DNA from 3 places in the Streptomyces sp. NPDC017529 genome. Region 3 is predicted to be linked to each of the others. Evidence: riboswitches for the same ligand, from Rfam matches in the RefSeq annotation. Region 3 holds a riboswitch; each other region holds the start of a gene.
What was found. Region 3 has a riboswitch for cobalamin ahead of ACH4K4_RS07795 (HoxN/HupN/NixA family nickel/cobalt transporter). Riboswitches for the same ligand answer to the same signal wherever they lie in the genome.
Positions count from the first base shown of each region.

Region 1: it holds a riboswitch for cobalamin, as region 3 does, so the genes downstream of both, ACH4K4_RS29985 (CoA-acylating methylmalonate-semialdehyde dehydrogenase) here and ACH4K4_RS07795 (HoxN/HupN/NixA family nickel/cobalt transporter) in region 3, are expected to answer to the same signal.
Region 2: it holds a riboswitch for cobalamin, as region 3 does, so the genes downstream of both, metE (5-methyltetrahydropteroyltriglutamate--homocysteine S-methyltransferase) here and ACH4K4_RS07795 (HoxN/HupN/NixA family nickel/cobalt transporter) in region 3, are expected to answer to the same signal.

Region 1 covers NZ_JBIRJY010000015.1:150,234-155,582, reverse strand. The annotation lists gene ACH4K4_RS29995 (YciI family protein) at 1-284, shown strand, start outside; gene ACH4K4_RS29990 (RNA polymerase sigma factor) at 293-1,438, shown strand; cobalamin riboswitch at 1,487-1,668, shown strand; gene ACH4K4_RS29985 (CoA-acylating methylmalonate-semialdehyde dehydrogenase) at 1,873-3,372, shown strand; gene ACH4K4_RS29980 (acyl-CoA dehydrogenase family protein) at 3,378-4,589, shown strand; gene ACH4K4_RS29975 (enoyl-CoA hydratase/isomerase family protein) at 4,586-5,349, shown strand, end outside.
Region 2 covers NZ_JBIRJY010000024.1:36,222-41,570, reverse strand. The annotation lists gene ACH4K4_RS34285 (AraC family transcriptional regulator) at 1-199, shown strand, start outside; gene ACH4K4_RS34280 (cytochrome P450) at 336-1,658, shown strand; cobalamin riboswitch at 1,735-1,964, shown strand; gene metE (5-methyltetrahydropteroyltriglutamate--homocysteine S-methyltransferase) at 2,129-4,447, shown strand; partial or broken gene ACH4K4_RS34270 (zinc-binding dehydrogenase) at 4,502-4,960, opposite strand; partial or broken gene ACH4K4_RS34265 (helix-turn-helix domain-containing protein) at 4,932-5,192, shown strand; gene ACH4K4_RS34260 (short-chain fatty acyl-CoA regulator family protein) at 5,208-5,349, opposite strand, start outside.
Region 3 covers NZ_JBIRJY010000003.1:100,955-106,303, forward strand. The annotation lists gene ACH4K4_RS07785 (FecCD family ABC transporter permease) at 1-631, opposite strand, end outside; gene ACH4K4_RS07790 (ABC transporter substrate-binding protein) at 631-1,704, opposite strand; cobalamin riboswitch at 1,903-2,115, shown strand; gene ACH4K4_RS07795 (HoxN/HupN/NixA family nickel/cobalt transporter) at 2,125-3,351, shown strand; gene ACH4K4_RS07800 (VOC family protein) at 3,458-3,958, opposite strand; gene ACH4K4_RS07805 (DoxX family protein) at 4,018-4,569, opposite strand; gene ACH4K4_RS07810 (hypothetical protein) at 4,771-4,995, opposite strand; gene ACH4K4_RS07815 (hypothetical protein) at 5,141-5,349, shown strand, end outside.

The DNA.
Region 1 (5,349 bases), on a different contig from region 3:
ACCGGCTGGAGCAGACCGGCGAGTTCGTCGACAGCCAGGCGCTCGCCCCCGAGGGCGCGTGGGTCCGCTACGACGGCGAGGGGCGCCCGCCGGTCACCGACGGGCCGTTCGCCGAGACCAAGGACCTCATCGCCGGCTGGATGGTCATCGACGTCGACAGCCACGAACGCGCCGTCGAGCTGGCCGGGGAGCTGTCGGCCGCCCCCGGCGCGGGCAGCAAGCCCATCCACGAGTGGCTGGAGGTGCGCCCCTTCCTCGCCGCGCCGCCCACCATCACGGAGTGACCTCCGCAGTGGACGAGACCCTGCTCCGGAGCCTCACGCCGGGCGTGCTCGGCGTCCTCGTCCGCCGCGGAGCCGACTTCGCGGCGGCCGAGGACGCCGTACAGGACGCGCTGGTCGAAGCGGTCCGCGCCTGGCCCGCCGGCCGGCCACGGGACCCGAAGGGCTGGCTGGTCACCGTGGCCTGGCGCCGGTTCCTCGACACGGCCCGGGCGGACGCCTCACGCCGCCGGCGTGAGGACCGCGCCGACGAGGAACCGGCGCCCGGACCCGCGTCCGCGGTGGACGACACTCTCCGGCTCTACTTCCTGTGCGCCCACCCCTCGCTGACACCGGCGTCCGCGGTCGCGCTCACACTGCGGGCCGTCGGCGGCCTCACCACCCGCCAGATCGCCCAGGCCTATCTGGTGCCGGAGGCGACCATGGCACAGAGAGTCAGCCGGGCCAAGCGGACCGTCTCCGGTGTGCGGTTCGACCGGCCCGGCGACGTGGCCACCGTGCTGCGCGTCCTCTACCTGGTCTTCAACGAGGGCTACTCCGGCGACGTCGACCTCGCAGCCGAGGCCATCCGGCTCACCCGGCAGCTCGCCGCCGCGATCGACCACCCCGAGGTGGCGGGGCTGCTCGCCCTCATGCTGCTCCACCACGCCCGGCGCGCGGCCCGGACCGCGCCCGACGGCGGCCTGGTGCCGCTCGCCGGGCAGGACCGCGGCCGGTGGGACACCGAGGCGATCACCGAGGGCGTCGGGATCCTCCAGGCGGCCCTGGCCCGCGACCGGCTGGGCGAGTTCCAGGCCCAGGCCGCCATCGCGGCACTGCACGCGGACGCGCCCACCGCCGAGGAGACCGACTGGGTGCAGATCGTCGAGTGGTACGACGAGCTGACGCGCCTGACCGGCAGCCCGGTCGTCCGGCTCAACCGCGCGGTGGCCGTGGGCGAGGCCGACGGCCCGCGCGCCGGCCTGGCGGAACTGGCGGCGCTGGACGCCTCCCTGCCCCGCCACACCGCGGTGGCGGCATACCTCCACGAACGCGACGGCGACCTGCCGACGGCGGCCCGGCTGTACGCCGAAGCCGCCCGTAAGGCGTCCAACCTCGCCGAACGCGACCATCTGACACGCCAGTCCGCCCGCCTCAACGCCCGCCGGAAGCGGTGACGGGCCGGGCGGCGTGGCGGGACCCCCTGGACTTACTAGGACGTCCAACTATATCGTCGTGACCAAGGCCCGCGGTGCAGGGAAGCCGGTGCGAATCCGGCGTGGTCCCGCCACTGTGACCGGGGAGTGCGACGCCGAGCAACACGCCACTGACGAGAACGCGGTCGGGAAGGCGGGCGGCGCGCGGTGATCCGGAAGCCAGGATACCGGCCGCGGGTGTTGTTCCGTGTTGTCCACGAGGATGGAGCAGACACGCATGGCACCGGTGCGTACCCACAGCCCAGGTGATCCGGCCCGGCCCGCGGCACCGCCCGCGCGCTGACGGTTCCACGCCCTTCGCGTCCCACGGCCCCGCCACGGTCCGCGCGCCCTCCGCGCCGCCCGGGTGCCCGGCCGTGCCATCCCCGGATTCCACCTGACGAGAGCAGGCTCCCATGGTCCGCGAACTCACCCATTTCGTCGGCGGCAAGCACACCCCGGGTGCCTCCGGTGCTTACGGCGACGTGTTCGACCCCAACACCGGCACCGTGCAGGCCCGGGTACCGCTCGCCAACCGGTCCGAGACGGCCGCGGCCGTCGCCGACGCGGCGTCCGCGCAGCCCGAATGGGGCGAGTGGAACCCCCAGCGGCGCGCCCGTGTGCTGCTCAACTTCCTGCGCCTGGTGGAGGGCGAGCGGGACGCGCTGGCCCGGCTGCTGTCGAGCGAGCACGGCAAGACCGTCCCGGACGCGCACGGCGACCTCCAGCGCGGCCTGGAGGTGGTCGAGTTCGCCGCGGGCATCCCGCACCTGCTCAAGGGCGAGTTCTCCGACAACGCCGGGACCGGCATCGACGTGCACTCGCTGCGCCGCCCGCTCGGCGTGGTGGCCGGGATCACCCCGTTCAACTTCCCCGCGATGATCCCGCTGTGGAAGGCCGCGCCGGCCCTCGCCTGCGGCAACGCGTTCATCCTGAAGCCGTCCGAGCGGGCCCCGTCCGTACCGCTGCGACTGGCCGAGCTGTTCCTGGAGGCGGGCCTGCCGCCGGGCGTCCTCAACGTCGTGCACGGCGGCAAGGAGTCGGTGGACACGCTGCTGGAGGACCCGCGCGTCGAAGCGCTGGGCTTCGTCGGCTCGACGCCGGTCGCCGCGCACATCTACGCGACCGCCGCGGCGCACGGCAAGCGCGCCCAGTGCTTCGGCGGCGCCAAGAACCACCTGGTCGTGATGCCGGACGCCGACCTCGACCAGGTGGTGGACGCGCTGGTGGGCGCCGGGTACGGGTCGGCCGGCGAGCGGTGCATGGCCATCTCGGTCGCCGTACCCGTCGGCGAGGAGACCGCCGACGCGCTGGTGGCACGGCTCAAGGAGCGGATCGGCGCGCTGCGCATCGGCCGCTCCGACGACCCGCACGCCGACTTCGGGCCGCTGGTGGGCCGGGACGCGCTGGACCGGGTCCGCTCCTACGTGGGCCTCGGCGTCGCCGAGGGCGCCGAACTGGTCGTCGACGGCCGGGACTTCTCCCTCCCGGGGCACGAGGACGGCTTCTTCGCGGGCGCCTCGCTCTTCGACCGGGTCACCCCGGACATGCGGATCTACCAGGAGGAGATCTTCGGGCCCGTGCTGTCGGTGGTCCGGGCGGCCGACTACGAGGAGGCGCTGCGGCTGCCCACGGAGCACCCGTACGGCAACGGCGTGGCGATCTTCACCCGGGACGGGGACACCGCGCGGGACTTCAGCCGCCGGGTGAACACGGGCATGGTCGGCGTGAACGTGCCGATCCCGGTGCCCGTGGCGTACCACACCTTCGGCGGCTGGAAGCGGTCCGGCTTCGGCGACCTGAACCAGCACGGCCCGGACGCGATCCGCTTCTACACCCGCACCAAGACCGTCACCTCGCGCTGGCCCTCCGGGGTCAAGGAGGGCGCGAGCTTCACCATCCCGACGATGGGCTGAGCGCGATGAGCGTCATGACCACCGCCGGCACGGCCGCCTCGCTCAGCTCGCTCACCGAGGACCAGCTCGCCATCGTCGAGACCACGCTGGACTTCGCGCAGGAGCACATCGCGCCGCACGCCGTGGCCTGGGACCAGGACAAGCACTTCCCCGTGGACGTGCTGCGCAAGGCCGCCGGGCTCGGGCTCGGCGGGATCTACGTACGGGAGGAGTGCGGCGGCTCCGCGCTCGGCCGCGCGGACGGCGTGCTGGTCTTCGAGGTGCTGGCCACCGCCTGCCCGTCCATCGCGGGCTATCTCTCCATCCACAACATGGTCGCCTGGATGATCGACCGGTACGGCGACGACGCGCAGCGCGCCCGCTGGCTGCCCGGCCTGTGCTCGATGGCGGACCTGGGCAGCTACTGCCTGACCGAGCCGGGCGCCGGGTCGGACGCGGCGGCGCTGCGCACGCGTGCGGTGCGCGACGGCGACGACTACGTGCTGACCGGCGTCAAACAGTTCATCTCCGGCGCCGGTGCCTCGCAGGTGTACGTGGTGATGGCCCGTACCGGCGAGGAAGGGCCGGGCGGCATCTCGGCGTTCGTCGTCGAGCGCGACGACCCGGGGCTGTCGTTCGGTGCCAACGAGAAGAAGATGGGCTGGAACGCGCAGCCCACCCGGCAGGTGGTCCTGGGCGAGGTGCGCGTCCCCGCCGACCGGCGGCTGGGTGCGGAGGGCGACGGCTTCCGCATCGCGATGAGCGGCCTCAACGGCGGCCGGCTCGGCATCGCCGCCTGCTCCCTCGGCGGCGGGCAGAGCGCGCTGCACGCGGCGCAGGCCTACCTCGCGGACCGGGAGGCGTTCGGGGGCCGGCTGCTGGACGCGCAGGCGCTGCAGTTCCGGCTCGCAGACATGGCGACGGAGCTGGCCGCGGCCCGTGCGCTGGTGCGGCAGGCGGCCGACGCGCTGGACCGCGCCGACCCGCAGGCGCCGCAGCTGTGCGCGATGGCCAAACGGTTCGCCACCGACACGGGCTACTCCGTCGCCGACCGCGCGCTGCAACTGCACGGCGGTTACGGATACCTGAGCGAGTACGGCATGGAGAAGATCGTCCGCGATCTTCGGGTGCACCAGATCCTGGAAGGGACGAACGAGATCATGCGTGTGATCGTGGCCCGCGGGCTGACCGGGGCGAAGACCGGCGGCGCCCGCGCCGGGGCGGGGGCCGCCCGATGACCGACGACTCCGTACTGCTGCGGACCGAGGGCCGCGCGGCGTACCTCACCCTCAACCGCCCCAAAGCGCTCAACGCCCTCACCCACGCCATGGTGCGCCGGATCGACGCGGCCCTGGCCGCGTGGGAGCAGGACCCCGCGGTGGAGGCCGTGGTGATCAGCGGCGCGGGCGGGCGCGGGCTGTGCGCGGGCGGCGACATCCGCGCCATCCACGAGGACGCCGGGACCGGCGGCACGGCCTCCGCCGCCTTCTGGCGCGACGAGTACCGGCTCAACGCCCGTATCGCGCGCTACCCCAAGCCGTACGTCGCCGTCATGGACGGCATCGTGATGGGCGGCGGCGTCGGCGTCTCGGCGCACGGCAGCGTACGGATCGTCACCGAGCGCTCCAAGGTCGCCATGCCGGAGACCGGCATCGGCTTCGTGCCGGACGTCGGCGGCACGTACCTGCTGGCGCTGGCGCCCGGACAGCTGGGCACCCACCTGGCGCTGACCGGGGCGCCGGTGGCGGCCGGGGACGCGCTGCTCTGCGGGCTCGCCGACCACTTCGTACCGGCGGAACGGGTGGAGCGGCTGGTGGCGGACCTCGCCGCCGAACCGGTGCCCGAGGTGCTGCCGCGGTACGTACGGGAGGCCCCGGACGGCGAGCTGGCGGCGCGCCGGGAGTGGATCGACCACTGCTACGCGGCCGGCACCGTCGAGGAGATCGTGGACCGGCTGCTCGGCACCGGCGTCCCGGAGGCCAAGGAGGCCGCCGAGAC
Region 2 (5,349 bases), on a different contig from region 3:
CGCGTTCACCGCGGAGACGGGCATGCCGTTCGGGCAGTGGCGCACCCGGGTACGCCTCCAGGCCGCGATGCCGCTGCTGGCGGGCGGCGCGACGGTGGCCGCGGTGGCCCCGCGGGTCGGCTACGCGTCACCGAGCGCGTTCGTGGCAGCGTTCAGGCGCGTGGTCGGGGTGCCGCCGGGGGTCTACTTCTCGCCGTAGGAGAGGCAGGAGTCGGCCCGTCACGGGCGGTGTCCCCGGGCCGCCGTCGAGTCCGGCAGGACACCGTCGACGTCGAAGAGAACCGTGGTTATCGTCGTGCCCTGATGGTCGCAGAGTTCCGTTGGGAGGCGTGACCATGCGTATTCCGGGCCCCGAACCCCGGGCGGACGGCGGGGTGGGCGCTGTCGCGGCGGCGGGCGGGTTGCACCACTACCAGTTGTGGCTGCACGCCGAGTACGGGCCCGTCGTACGGTTCCAGCTCCCGGGCGCCGAGACGGCCGTGTCGGTCGCCGACCCCGTGCTGCTGGAGGCCACGGCTCACATCGACAAGCGGCCTGAGCGGCTGTTCGAGTTCCTGGCCCCGCTGTGCGAGGCGGGCAACTTACAGGTGCTGCCGGCCGACGAGCACGCCCCGTGGCGGCGTCTGCTGCTGTCGGTGCTGGCCGGGCGCCCTTCACACGAGCGGCACTTCGAGCGGTTCACCGCGCTGGCGACGGCACTGGCGGACTGTTGGGCCGGGCAGGCCGACGGCGGGCCCGTCGCGTTGCAGAAGGACCTGACCGCGCTGTCGCTGCGGATGATCTGCGAGTACGCGCTGGGAGGCGACGCCGCGGACCCGGACGGCGTTGTGACCGCCTTCGAGGAGGTGCTCACCGAATACCTGGGGCGGCTCTACCAGGTGCCGGTTCCGGGGACGCGGGAGGAACGGGACCGGCGGACGGCGCGGGCCCTCGCCTACCTCCGCGCGACGGTCGACCGGGTGGTCGCGGCGCACCGCCGCGGCGGCCCCGCCGACCGGAGCGATCTGGTCGGGGCGCTCGTCGAGGCCGGTGAGCGGCCCGCGCGGATCCGCGACACCGTCATGGTGACGCTGCTGGCCGCCCACCACACCACCGGAGTTGCCGTCTCGTGGACCCTGCATCTGCTGGGGCGCCACCCCGACGTGGGCGAACGCGTCGCCGAGGAGCTGGACCGGGTGCTCGGCGACCGGGCGGTGCCCGGGTACGTCGACCTGCGGCGGCTCACGTACCTGGACATGGTCCTGAAGGAGTCGATGCGGCTGTTCCCGCCCGGCCCGTACGGTGCGCGGGAGACGACCGAGGACCTTGCCCTGGGCGGTTACGAGATCCCGGCCGGGACGACGGTCTTCTATCCGTTCTGGGCCGTCCACATGAACCCCCGCTACTGGCCCGAACCCGAGAGGTTCGTACCCGAGCGCTTCCTCGCGCGGGAGGTGGCCGGGCGGCCGAGGCTGGCCTACGTCCCGTTCGGCATCGGGCCGCGCAGCTGCGAAGGCGCCGCTCTCGCGATGGTCGAGGCCCAACTGGTCCTGGCCGTACTGCTGAAGCGGTTCCGGTTCCGGCCCGCGCCGGGGCACGAGGTGACGCCGGTCGAACGGTTCGTGCTGTGGGCGGCCGACGACATCCGCATGACCGTGAGTCCGCGGCCGCCCGCGTAGGCCGGTCGCGGCACTCGTGTCCCATCTCACGTACCGCCATGTGAACAGGGGTGTCCGTGCGGGCCACGGTCGATCTACTGTGTCCGGTGCAGCTGGTTCGCCCTGCCCGCCAGGCAGACGCGTCGTAAGAGGGAACCCGGTGGGAATCCGGGACTGCCCCGCAGCGGTGAGCGGGAACGACCGCCGTCATACGCACTGGATCCGGGCCGCGGATCCGGGAAGCGACGGCCAGTAGGTGTCCGCCGGACGACGATCCGGCAGACGGGCCCGCGAGTCCGAAGACCTGCCCGTTGCCCGCGCGCGTCCATGCGTGCGCGGACGTCCCGGTGACCCCGAGGGAGGGTCGGCGACCACATCAGGCGGGCATGGGCGTCATCGGACGCCCCGCGGCTCGTCCGGGCCGCCATTCCTTCGCGTTCTCGTCCCGTCACCGGGGCTCGGAGAAGATCACGCTCGCGAAGGAGAGTTCCGTGACAGCGAAGCCCGCAGCCGCGGCAGCACGGGCCACCGTGTACGGCTACCCCCGCCAGGGACAGAACCGGGAACTGAAGAAGGCCGTCGAGGGCTACTGGAAGGGCCGCGTCACCGCGGACGCCCTGCTGGAGACCGCCAAGGACCTGCGCCGTTCGAACTGGCAGCAACTGGCCGACGCCGGCATCCACGAGGTACCGACCGGTGACTTCTCGTACTACGACCATGTCCTGGACACCAGCGTCATGGTCGGCGCCGTCCCGGACCGGCACCGTGCCGCCGTCGCGGCCGGCGCCCTGGACGGCTACTTCGCGATGGCGCGCGGCACGCAGGACGTGGCGCCGCTGGAAATGACCAAGTGGTTCGACACCAACTACCACTACTTGGTACCGGAGTTGGGGCCCGACACGGTTTTCGCCGCGCACTCCGCCAAGCAGGTGGGCGAGCTGAAGGAGGCGCTCGCCCTCGGGCACACGCCGCGCCCGGTGCTCGTCGGCCCGGTCACCTACCTCCTGCTGGCCAAGCCCGCCCCCGGCGTCGCCGCCGGCTTCGACCCGCTGACCCTGCTCGACCGGCTCCTTCCCGTCTACGCGGAGGTACTGGCCGACCTCCGCGCGGCCGGCGCCTCATGGGTGCAGCTGGACGAGCCCGCCCTCGTACAGGACCGCACCCCGGCCGAACTCAACGCCGCCGAGCGCGCCTATCGCGTGCTGGGCGCCCTCGCCGACCGCCCGAAGCTGCTGGTCGCCTCGTACTTCGACCAGCTCGGTGAGGCGCTGCCCGTCCTCGCCAAGGCCCCCGTCGACGGCCTGGCGCTGGACTTCACCGAGGCCGCCGCCGGCAACCTGGACGCGCTCGCGGCCGTCGGCGGCCTGCCCGACAAGCGCCTGGTCGCCGGAGTCGTCAACGGCCGCAACGTCTGGATCAACGACTACGAGAAGTCGCTGGCCACGCTCGGGACCCTGCTGGGCCTGGCCGGCCGGGTCGACGTGGCCGCGTCCTGCTCCCTGCTGCACGTTCCGCTCGACGCCGCCGCCGAGCGGGACATCGACCCGCAGGTCCTGCGCTGGCTGGCGTTCGCCAAGCAGAAGACCGCCGAGATCGCCACGCTCGCCCGCGGACTCGCACAGGGGACGCACACGATCGCCGCCGACCTGGCCGCCAACCGCGCGGACCTGGCTTCCCGCGCCGGTTCCGCGATCACCCACGACCCCGTCGTACGCGAGCGGGCCGCCGCCGTCACCGACGCCGACGGCCGCCGTGCCGCGCCGTACGCGGAGCGGGCCGCCGCCCAACGCGCCCACCTGGGCCTGCCCCTGCTGCCCACCACCACCATCGGCTCCTTTCCGCAGACCGCCGAACTGCGGGCCGCCCGGGCCGACCTGCGTGCGGGGCGCATCGACACGGCCGGGTACGAGGAGCGCATCAGGAACGAGATCCGCGACGTCCTCGCCTTCCAGGAGAAGGCGGGCCTCGACGTCCTCGTCCACGGCGAGCCCGAACGCAACGACATGGTGCAGTACTTCGCCGAACAGCTCGTCGGCTACCTCGCCACCCAGCACGGCTGGGTCCAGTCGTACGGCACGCGTTATGTCCGTCCGCCGGTCCTCGCGGGTGACATCTCGCGGCCCGAGCCGATGACGGTGCGCTGGACCCGGTACGCGCAGTCGCTCACCGACCGGCCGGTCAAGGGCATGCTGACCGGCCCGGTCACCATGCTCGCCTGGTCCTTCGTCCGCGACGACCAGCCGCTCGGCGACACCGCCCGCCAAGTGGCGCTGGCCCTGCGCGACGAGGTCGGCGACCTGGAGGCGGCCGGCACCTCGGTCATCCAGGTGGACGAGCCGGCGCTGCGCGAGACGCTGCCGCTACGCGCCGCCGGCCACGCCGCCTACCTGGCCTGGGCCACCGAGGCGTTCCGCCTCACCACCAGCGGGGTGCGCGACCGGACCCAGATCCACACGCACATGTGCTACGCCGAGTTCGGCGACGTCGTCCAGGCCATCGACGATCTCGACGCCGACGTCATCAGCCTGGAGGCCGCCCGCTCCCACATGCAGGTGGCCCGCGAACTGGCCGCACACGGCTACCCCCGTGAGGCCGGCCCCGGCGTGTACGACATCCACTCCCCCCGCGTGCCGAGCGCCGAGGAGGCGGCGGACCTGCTGCGCGCGGGCCTCGGCGCCATCCCGGCCGAGCGCCTGTGGGTCAACCCGGACTGCGGTCTGAAGACCCGCGGCTGGCCGGAGACCCGCGCTTCGCTGGAGAACCTCGTCACCGCCGCGCGGACCGTCCGGGCGGAGCTTCCCTCCTCCTGAACGGGTGACGGCCGGGAGGGCGTGCTCGGGCGCCCCCCGGCCGTCACAACGGACTCAGCGCACGGTGATGACCAGCTTGCCCGTGGTGCGGCCCGTCTCCCCCTGGACGTGGGCCCGGGCCCCTTCGGCGAGGCCGGCGATGGCCTGCATCCCGGCCCGGTCGTGCTCGACGAGCAGGGTGACGGCGCGTACCCGTGCCTTCTCCGCCGCGGCCCGGATGTCCTCGGCGCCCGGCAGCAGGGAGACGAGGATGCCGCCGGGGCGGAGTACGCCCACGCAACGGGTGGCGGTCTCCCCGCCGAGGGCGTCGAGGACGACGTCGTAGCGCTCCTCCGTGTCGGTGAAGTCCTCGGAGCGGTGGTCGACGCAGGCGTCCGCGCCGAGCTCGCGCAGGAAGCCGTGCTTGGGCACGCTCGCCGTCCCGGTGACGTGCGCGCCGCGCTCCTTGGCGATCTGCACGGCGAGATGGCCGACACCGCCGGCCGCGGCGATGAGCCCCCGTACCTTCGCCCGGCGCTTCCGGGAGGAGACCGGCATGAGCCCCGGCCGCTGGCTGACCCAGCAGCGGCTGCGGCGGGCGCGGCATCTGCTGGAGTCCAGCGACATGCCGGTGGACCGGATCGCCCCCGAGGTCGGCTTCGCCACCGCCACCTCGCTGCGGCGGCACCTGGCGACGGAGGCGGGGGTCGTCCCGTCGGCGTACCGGCGTACTTTCCGCGCTGCGCGACCACAAGAGCCGGTCTGACAGCTCACGTTGGGGTCACCGCGCGTCCCGGCCCCCGTCGCCGGTCACGGGATACGGCACGAAGGTGCTGCTGTTCTCGTCGATGGCCAGCGGCCGGCCCAGCGGGGGTACGGCGCGCTGGGGGCAGTCGAGACGTTCGCAGATGCGGCAGCCCATG
Region 3 (5,349 bases):
CGTCCCCGGCCTGCAGCACGAGATAGCTGGTGATCCCGGCCAGGAACTGCCCGATGCCGACCCCGGCGAGCACCAGCCGCAGCGGCGCGAAGCCGCCGCCCCTGCGGGCCAGCGTCCAGACCAGCGCGAACGAGGCGAGCGCCCCCGCGAAGGCCGCCAGCGACAGCCCCAACCCCCCGGCCAGGCCGAACGCGCCGCCCGTACCGGCCACAGCGCCCGCGCCCAGGACGATCGCGGCCACCGCGCCGAGCGACGCGCCGTTGGAGATGCCCAGGAGGTACGGGTCCGCCAGCGGGTTGCGCACCAGCGCCTGAGTGGCCGTACCGACGAGCCCGAGACCCGCGCCGACCAACGCGGCGAGCAGCGCTCTGGGCACCCGCAACTGCCAGACGATCAGGTCGTTCGTGCCCGGCCTCGGCGGCTGCCCGCCCAGCCGCCGGAACACCACCGACCACACCTCCGCCGGAGCGATGTCGGTGGCGCCGAAGGAGACGGCGGCGGTCAGCGCGACGAGGAGCGCGAGCAGCAGCGCGACGGCGAGCCATGGCGTACGGGGTTTTCGCGGCGTACGGGCCACGAGTGGCGTACGGTCCTCGGGTGGCGTACGGGCCTTGAGCGTCGTACGAGGCATCAGCGGCCCGCCGCCCCGGCCCCGCCCAGCCGGTCCGGGTACAGCGTCTCCGCGATCCGCCGCACCGTGTCGGCGTTGCCGACCCCCGCGATGGTCGTCTGCTCGGAGCCGATGCGCAGGAATTTCCCTTCCTTCACGGCACGCAACCCCGCCGTCCCCGCAAATCCCTTCAAGAACTGCTCCGCCTCGTCGAACGCCTTCTCATTCGCGGCAGCACTCCCCCGGTTCCGTACGCCCAACTGAATCCAGTCCGGGTCCTTGTCCACCACGTCCTCCCACGACACCGGCTTGAAGTCCCCCGCGCAGTCCGCGAAGACATTGCGCGCCCCGGCTTCGGTCAGCACCGCGTGCGCCACCTGCCGGTTGCAGACGGCCACCGGCTGCTTCGTACCCGCGTCGAAATCGAAGAAGAAATACGACGGCCGCTTCGAAGCGGGCACGTCCGCAAGGGCCTTCCGCACTCCGGAGACCTTCTTCTCCATCTCCGTCACCAGTTGCAGGGCACGCCGCGAGGTGCCCGTGACCTGCCCGAGCCGCCGGATATCACCCTCGACGGCGGACAGATCCCGCTGCGGCGCCTTCTTGCGCGGCGCGCATGCCGTCGAAGCCAGATAGACGTGCTTGATGCCCGACGCGGCGAACTCCTCGTCGGTCGGCGCGGCAGCCGCCCCGCCCATGTTCCCCATCGACGCGAACGTATCGATATAGAGATCGGCCCCGGAACCGAGCAGTTTCTCCTTCGGAATCACCGCCTTGCCCAGCACCGGCACCCGCTGCGCCTGCGCGTCCAGATCCGGCGGCAACGTTCCCTTACCCGGCGGAAATCCCGTACCGACGACCCGGTCACCCACCCCCAGCCGGAGCAGCATCTCCAGGCTCGACGCATTGCTCGTGACGATTTTCCGCGGAGCAGCGGAAAACGTCGTCTCCCGCCCGTCGCAATCGGTGACCGTGACCGGGAAACCGGCTTTGCCGCCGTCCCGGGCGCCCGCGGCGCTCCCGCCCGTACCACCGGCGGCGCCACCGCATCCGGTGGCCAGCGCGGCCACCCCCACCGCCAGCGCCGCCGCCAGCACCGTTGTCGTCGCCGTAGCCGTTGTCGTCGCCGTCCGCTTCCCGCGAGGACGCATACGCCCGTTCTCCCCTGCCGCTCGACTCTCCGGCGGCCCGCCACTGCGAGCCGCGGACCAGGTAGTCGAGCGGACGGGGCCCGCGGTTCCCGCGGAATCGGCCCGGTGGCCGCGCACCTCCGGAGGTTGGAGTGCCGGAGGTTAGAGTGTCCGGGCCGTGGTGTTCGGGAAGACCGGTGACGACCTTCGGGTCCAGGCCGGAGCGGCCCTCGCCACTGTGATCGGGAAGTTCCCGCCCATTCCGTACGCGCCTACGCCCGTACGGAGCCACTGTCCGCAGCCCGCGGCCGGGAAGGCCGGGCCGGGCGCGCTCACCCGTAAGCCAGGAGACCGGCCACGGCATCTCACGAACTGATCCACGAGGTGCTGGAGCGTGACCACCGAATGCCCCTGTCCCCCACCCCCCTACCCTCCCCTCCCTCTCCTTCCTCCCCTTCCTCCCCTTCCTCTTCGCCCTCCCCCCTGCCCGGCTTCCGCTGGCAGCGTCAGGACACGGTGCGCACCGCGGGCCTGATGGCGGTGATAGCCGCGCTGCACGTCGTCGCCTTCGGCGTGCTCTTCCTCCTCGTCGTGCCGAACCACTACACCGTGGGTTCGCAGGTCTTCGGCGTCGGCCTCGGCATCACCGCGTACACCCTCGGCATGCGGCACGCCTTCGACGCCGACCACATCGCCGCCATCGACAACACCACCCGCAAACTGATGGCCGACGGCAAGCGCCCGGTCTCCGTGGGGTTCTGGTTCGCGCTCGGGCACTCCAGCGTGGTCGTCGCCATGGCCGCGCTGGTCGCCGGCGGCGCACAGCTGGCGGGCACCCTGCTCGACGACGAATCCCGCACCCACCAGGTTCTCGGCACCGTGGGCACCACGGTCTCCGGCACCTTCCTCTACCTGATCGCCGCGCTCAACCTCGTCGCGCTGGCGGGCATCTGGCGGGTCTTCCGCGCCATGCGACAGGGGCGCTACAACGAGGCCGAGCTGGAGGAACACCTCGACTCCCGCGGCTTCATGAACCGCGTCCTGGGCCGCTTCACCCGCTCCATCACCCGCCCCGGCCAGATGTACCCGCTCGGCTTCCTCTTCGGCCTCGGCTTCGACACCGCGACCGAGGTCACCCTGATGGTGATGGCGGGCAGCGGCGCCGCGGCCGGCCTGCCCTGGTACGCGATCCTGGTCCTGCCGCTGCTGTTCGCGGCGGGAATGAGCCTGTTCGACACGCTGGACGGTACGTTCATGAACTTCGCGTACCAGTGGGCGTTCTCGAACCCGGTGCGCAAGGTCTACTACAACCTCACGATCACCGGCCTGTCGATCGCCGTCGCGTTCTTCATCGGGACCATCGAGCTGGTCAGCGTCCTGCACGAGAAGCTGGACCTGAAGGACGACGTCACCGGCTGGATCTCGTCCATCGACCTGGACAACGTCGGCTTCATCATCGTCGGCCTGTTCGTGGTGGTCTGGGCCGCGGCCCTGGCGTACTGGCGGCTGGCCGGGGTGGAGAAACGCTGGGCGGCGCGGACGACGGGGACGGCGCGGACGGCGCCGACGACGGCGAGGGCCGGGGAGACGGAAACCCCGGAAACCGTCTGACCCGGTCCCCGGCCGGTCGCGGCACGCTCCGGCGCTCCCCCGGAGCGGGCCGCGACCGGCTTCCGCCCCTCGGGGGCTTCCGTCCCTCGGCGGCCGCCGCCCCTCCTCAGGTCGCCGAACCGGCCGCCGCGCCCGTCTTCAACCCGGGACCCCAGCGCTCCAGCGCCGCGTCGAGGTCGAGCGGGAGCAGCCGGTCGGGCTCGTCCGCCCCCGGCCAGTCCGCACGCGGCACGCGCCACATGACCTCGAACTCGTTGCCGTCCGGGTCCTTCGCGTACAGCGACTTGGACACCAGGTGATCGGTGGCGCCCACCAGCGCGCCCCGCCCGGCCAGCTCGGCCGCGATGTCCGCGAGCTCGCCGAGGGTGCCGACCTCCCAGGCCAGGTGGTACAGGCCCACCCGGCCGTGCTCGGGGCCCGGCGCGTGGTCGCCGACCGCGAACAGCCCGAGGTCGTGGTCGTTGGCCGTCCCCTCGGCACTGAGGAACGCGGCCCGCCCCGGCACCTCGGTGTCCACCCGGAACCCGAGCGCCTCGGTGTAGAAAGCCACGGCGCGCTCGACGTCACGCACATACAGCACCGCGTGGTTCAACCGCCGCACACTCACGTCAATCCCTCACTTCCCACATCTCCCACGTCCGTCGTCTTCGTCTTCCCCGCCGGGCGTCACTTCCGCAGCAGCAGAATCACGCCCGCCAGGACCACACCGAGCACCACGGCGGCCACGCCGTACGCGAGCCGGTGCGCACGCAGGACCGGCAGCAGCCGGTCGATCGCGTACCGGCCGGGACCGGTCAGCGCGAGGGCCCCCGCACCCGCCGTGAGCAGCAGCTCGTACTCCACGCCCTCGGGCGCGAAGAACCCGCCGCCCCACTTCACCGCCAGCGCGTTCACCATCGTGCCGACGATCGCCGCGCCGGCCAGCGGCGTCAGCAGCCCGACCGCCAGCCCGAGACCGCCCAGCGTCTCGCTGAGCCCGGCCACCACGGCCATCGCCTTGCCCGCCGGATACCCGCTGGCCGTGAAGAACTGCTCCGTCCCGTCCAGCCCGCCCCCGCCGAACCAGCCGAACAGCTTCTGCGCACCGTGCGCGGCCATGGTCAGCCCGACCGCGAGCCGCAGCACCAGCAGGCCGACGTCGTACGCGTGCGGAGTCGCGGCATGCCGGTCGTCGGCACCGCTGCCGTAGCTGCTGAGAGGGCTGAGGGGGGAGGTCATACGAGCGCTCTTTCCTGTCTGACGGCCGGCCGGGCTGTCTGCCCGGCCGGGCCGGTCGCGATCACGATCAAAGTACTTGAAACTTCAAGTCACACATCGACGATACACATCGCTTGAAAGTCGAACAACAGGACTCTGCCCACCCGGTAACTCTCCAGACACGCCCCCACACACCAAGCGACACTTCAAGCCACCTCGGCCCTACCCGGCGCCCACCCAGCACTCCTTGTCCCCGCCACGCCACTCCACCAGCCCCGGGGCATCGAGGTCGATGTCCTCGGCATCGGGCGCCAAACCCGCGTGCCGCAGGAACTCGGCGACATCCCCCCGCCCGTGCGCCACCCCGACGATCTGCCCATGAACGGTGACCCGGCGCCCGCCCGACGGCGAGGGCGGGTGCACGATCACCGGCGGATGCTCACCCATGCATTCAGCGTGCACCGAGACCGCCACCCCCGCACGTCGAAGACTCAATACCGCCCCCGCCCCACCCCCGCAAACCCCAACCAGCAAAAATACAAACCCCACCCCCCAAACACCCCACCCACACCCACCCACACCCCGAAAACAGATGAAACTCCCCATCACCATCCACCAGGCCCGCCTCGGCGCCGAGAATTTCAAAGTGATCCGCCCGGCCAGCCCCCTGCCCCACGCCGTACTCGCCAACCAAGGCCTACGCCTGAACCTCTCCCTGGACCAGGAATCCGCACAACACATAGGCGCCCTGTGGACACTGGCGGCAACGTCACCACGCGCACTGATCCACCTGCCACTACG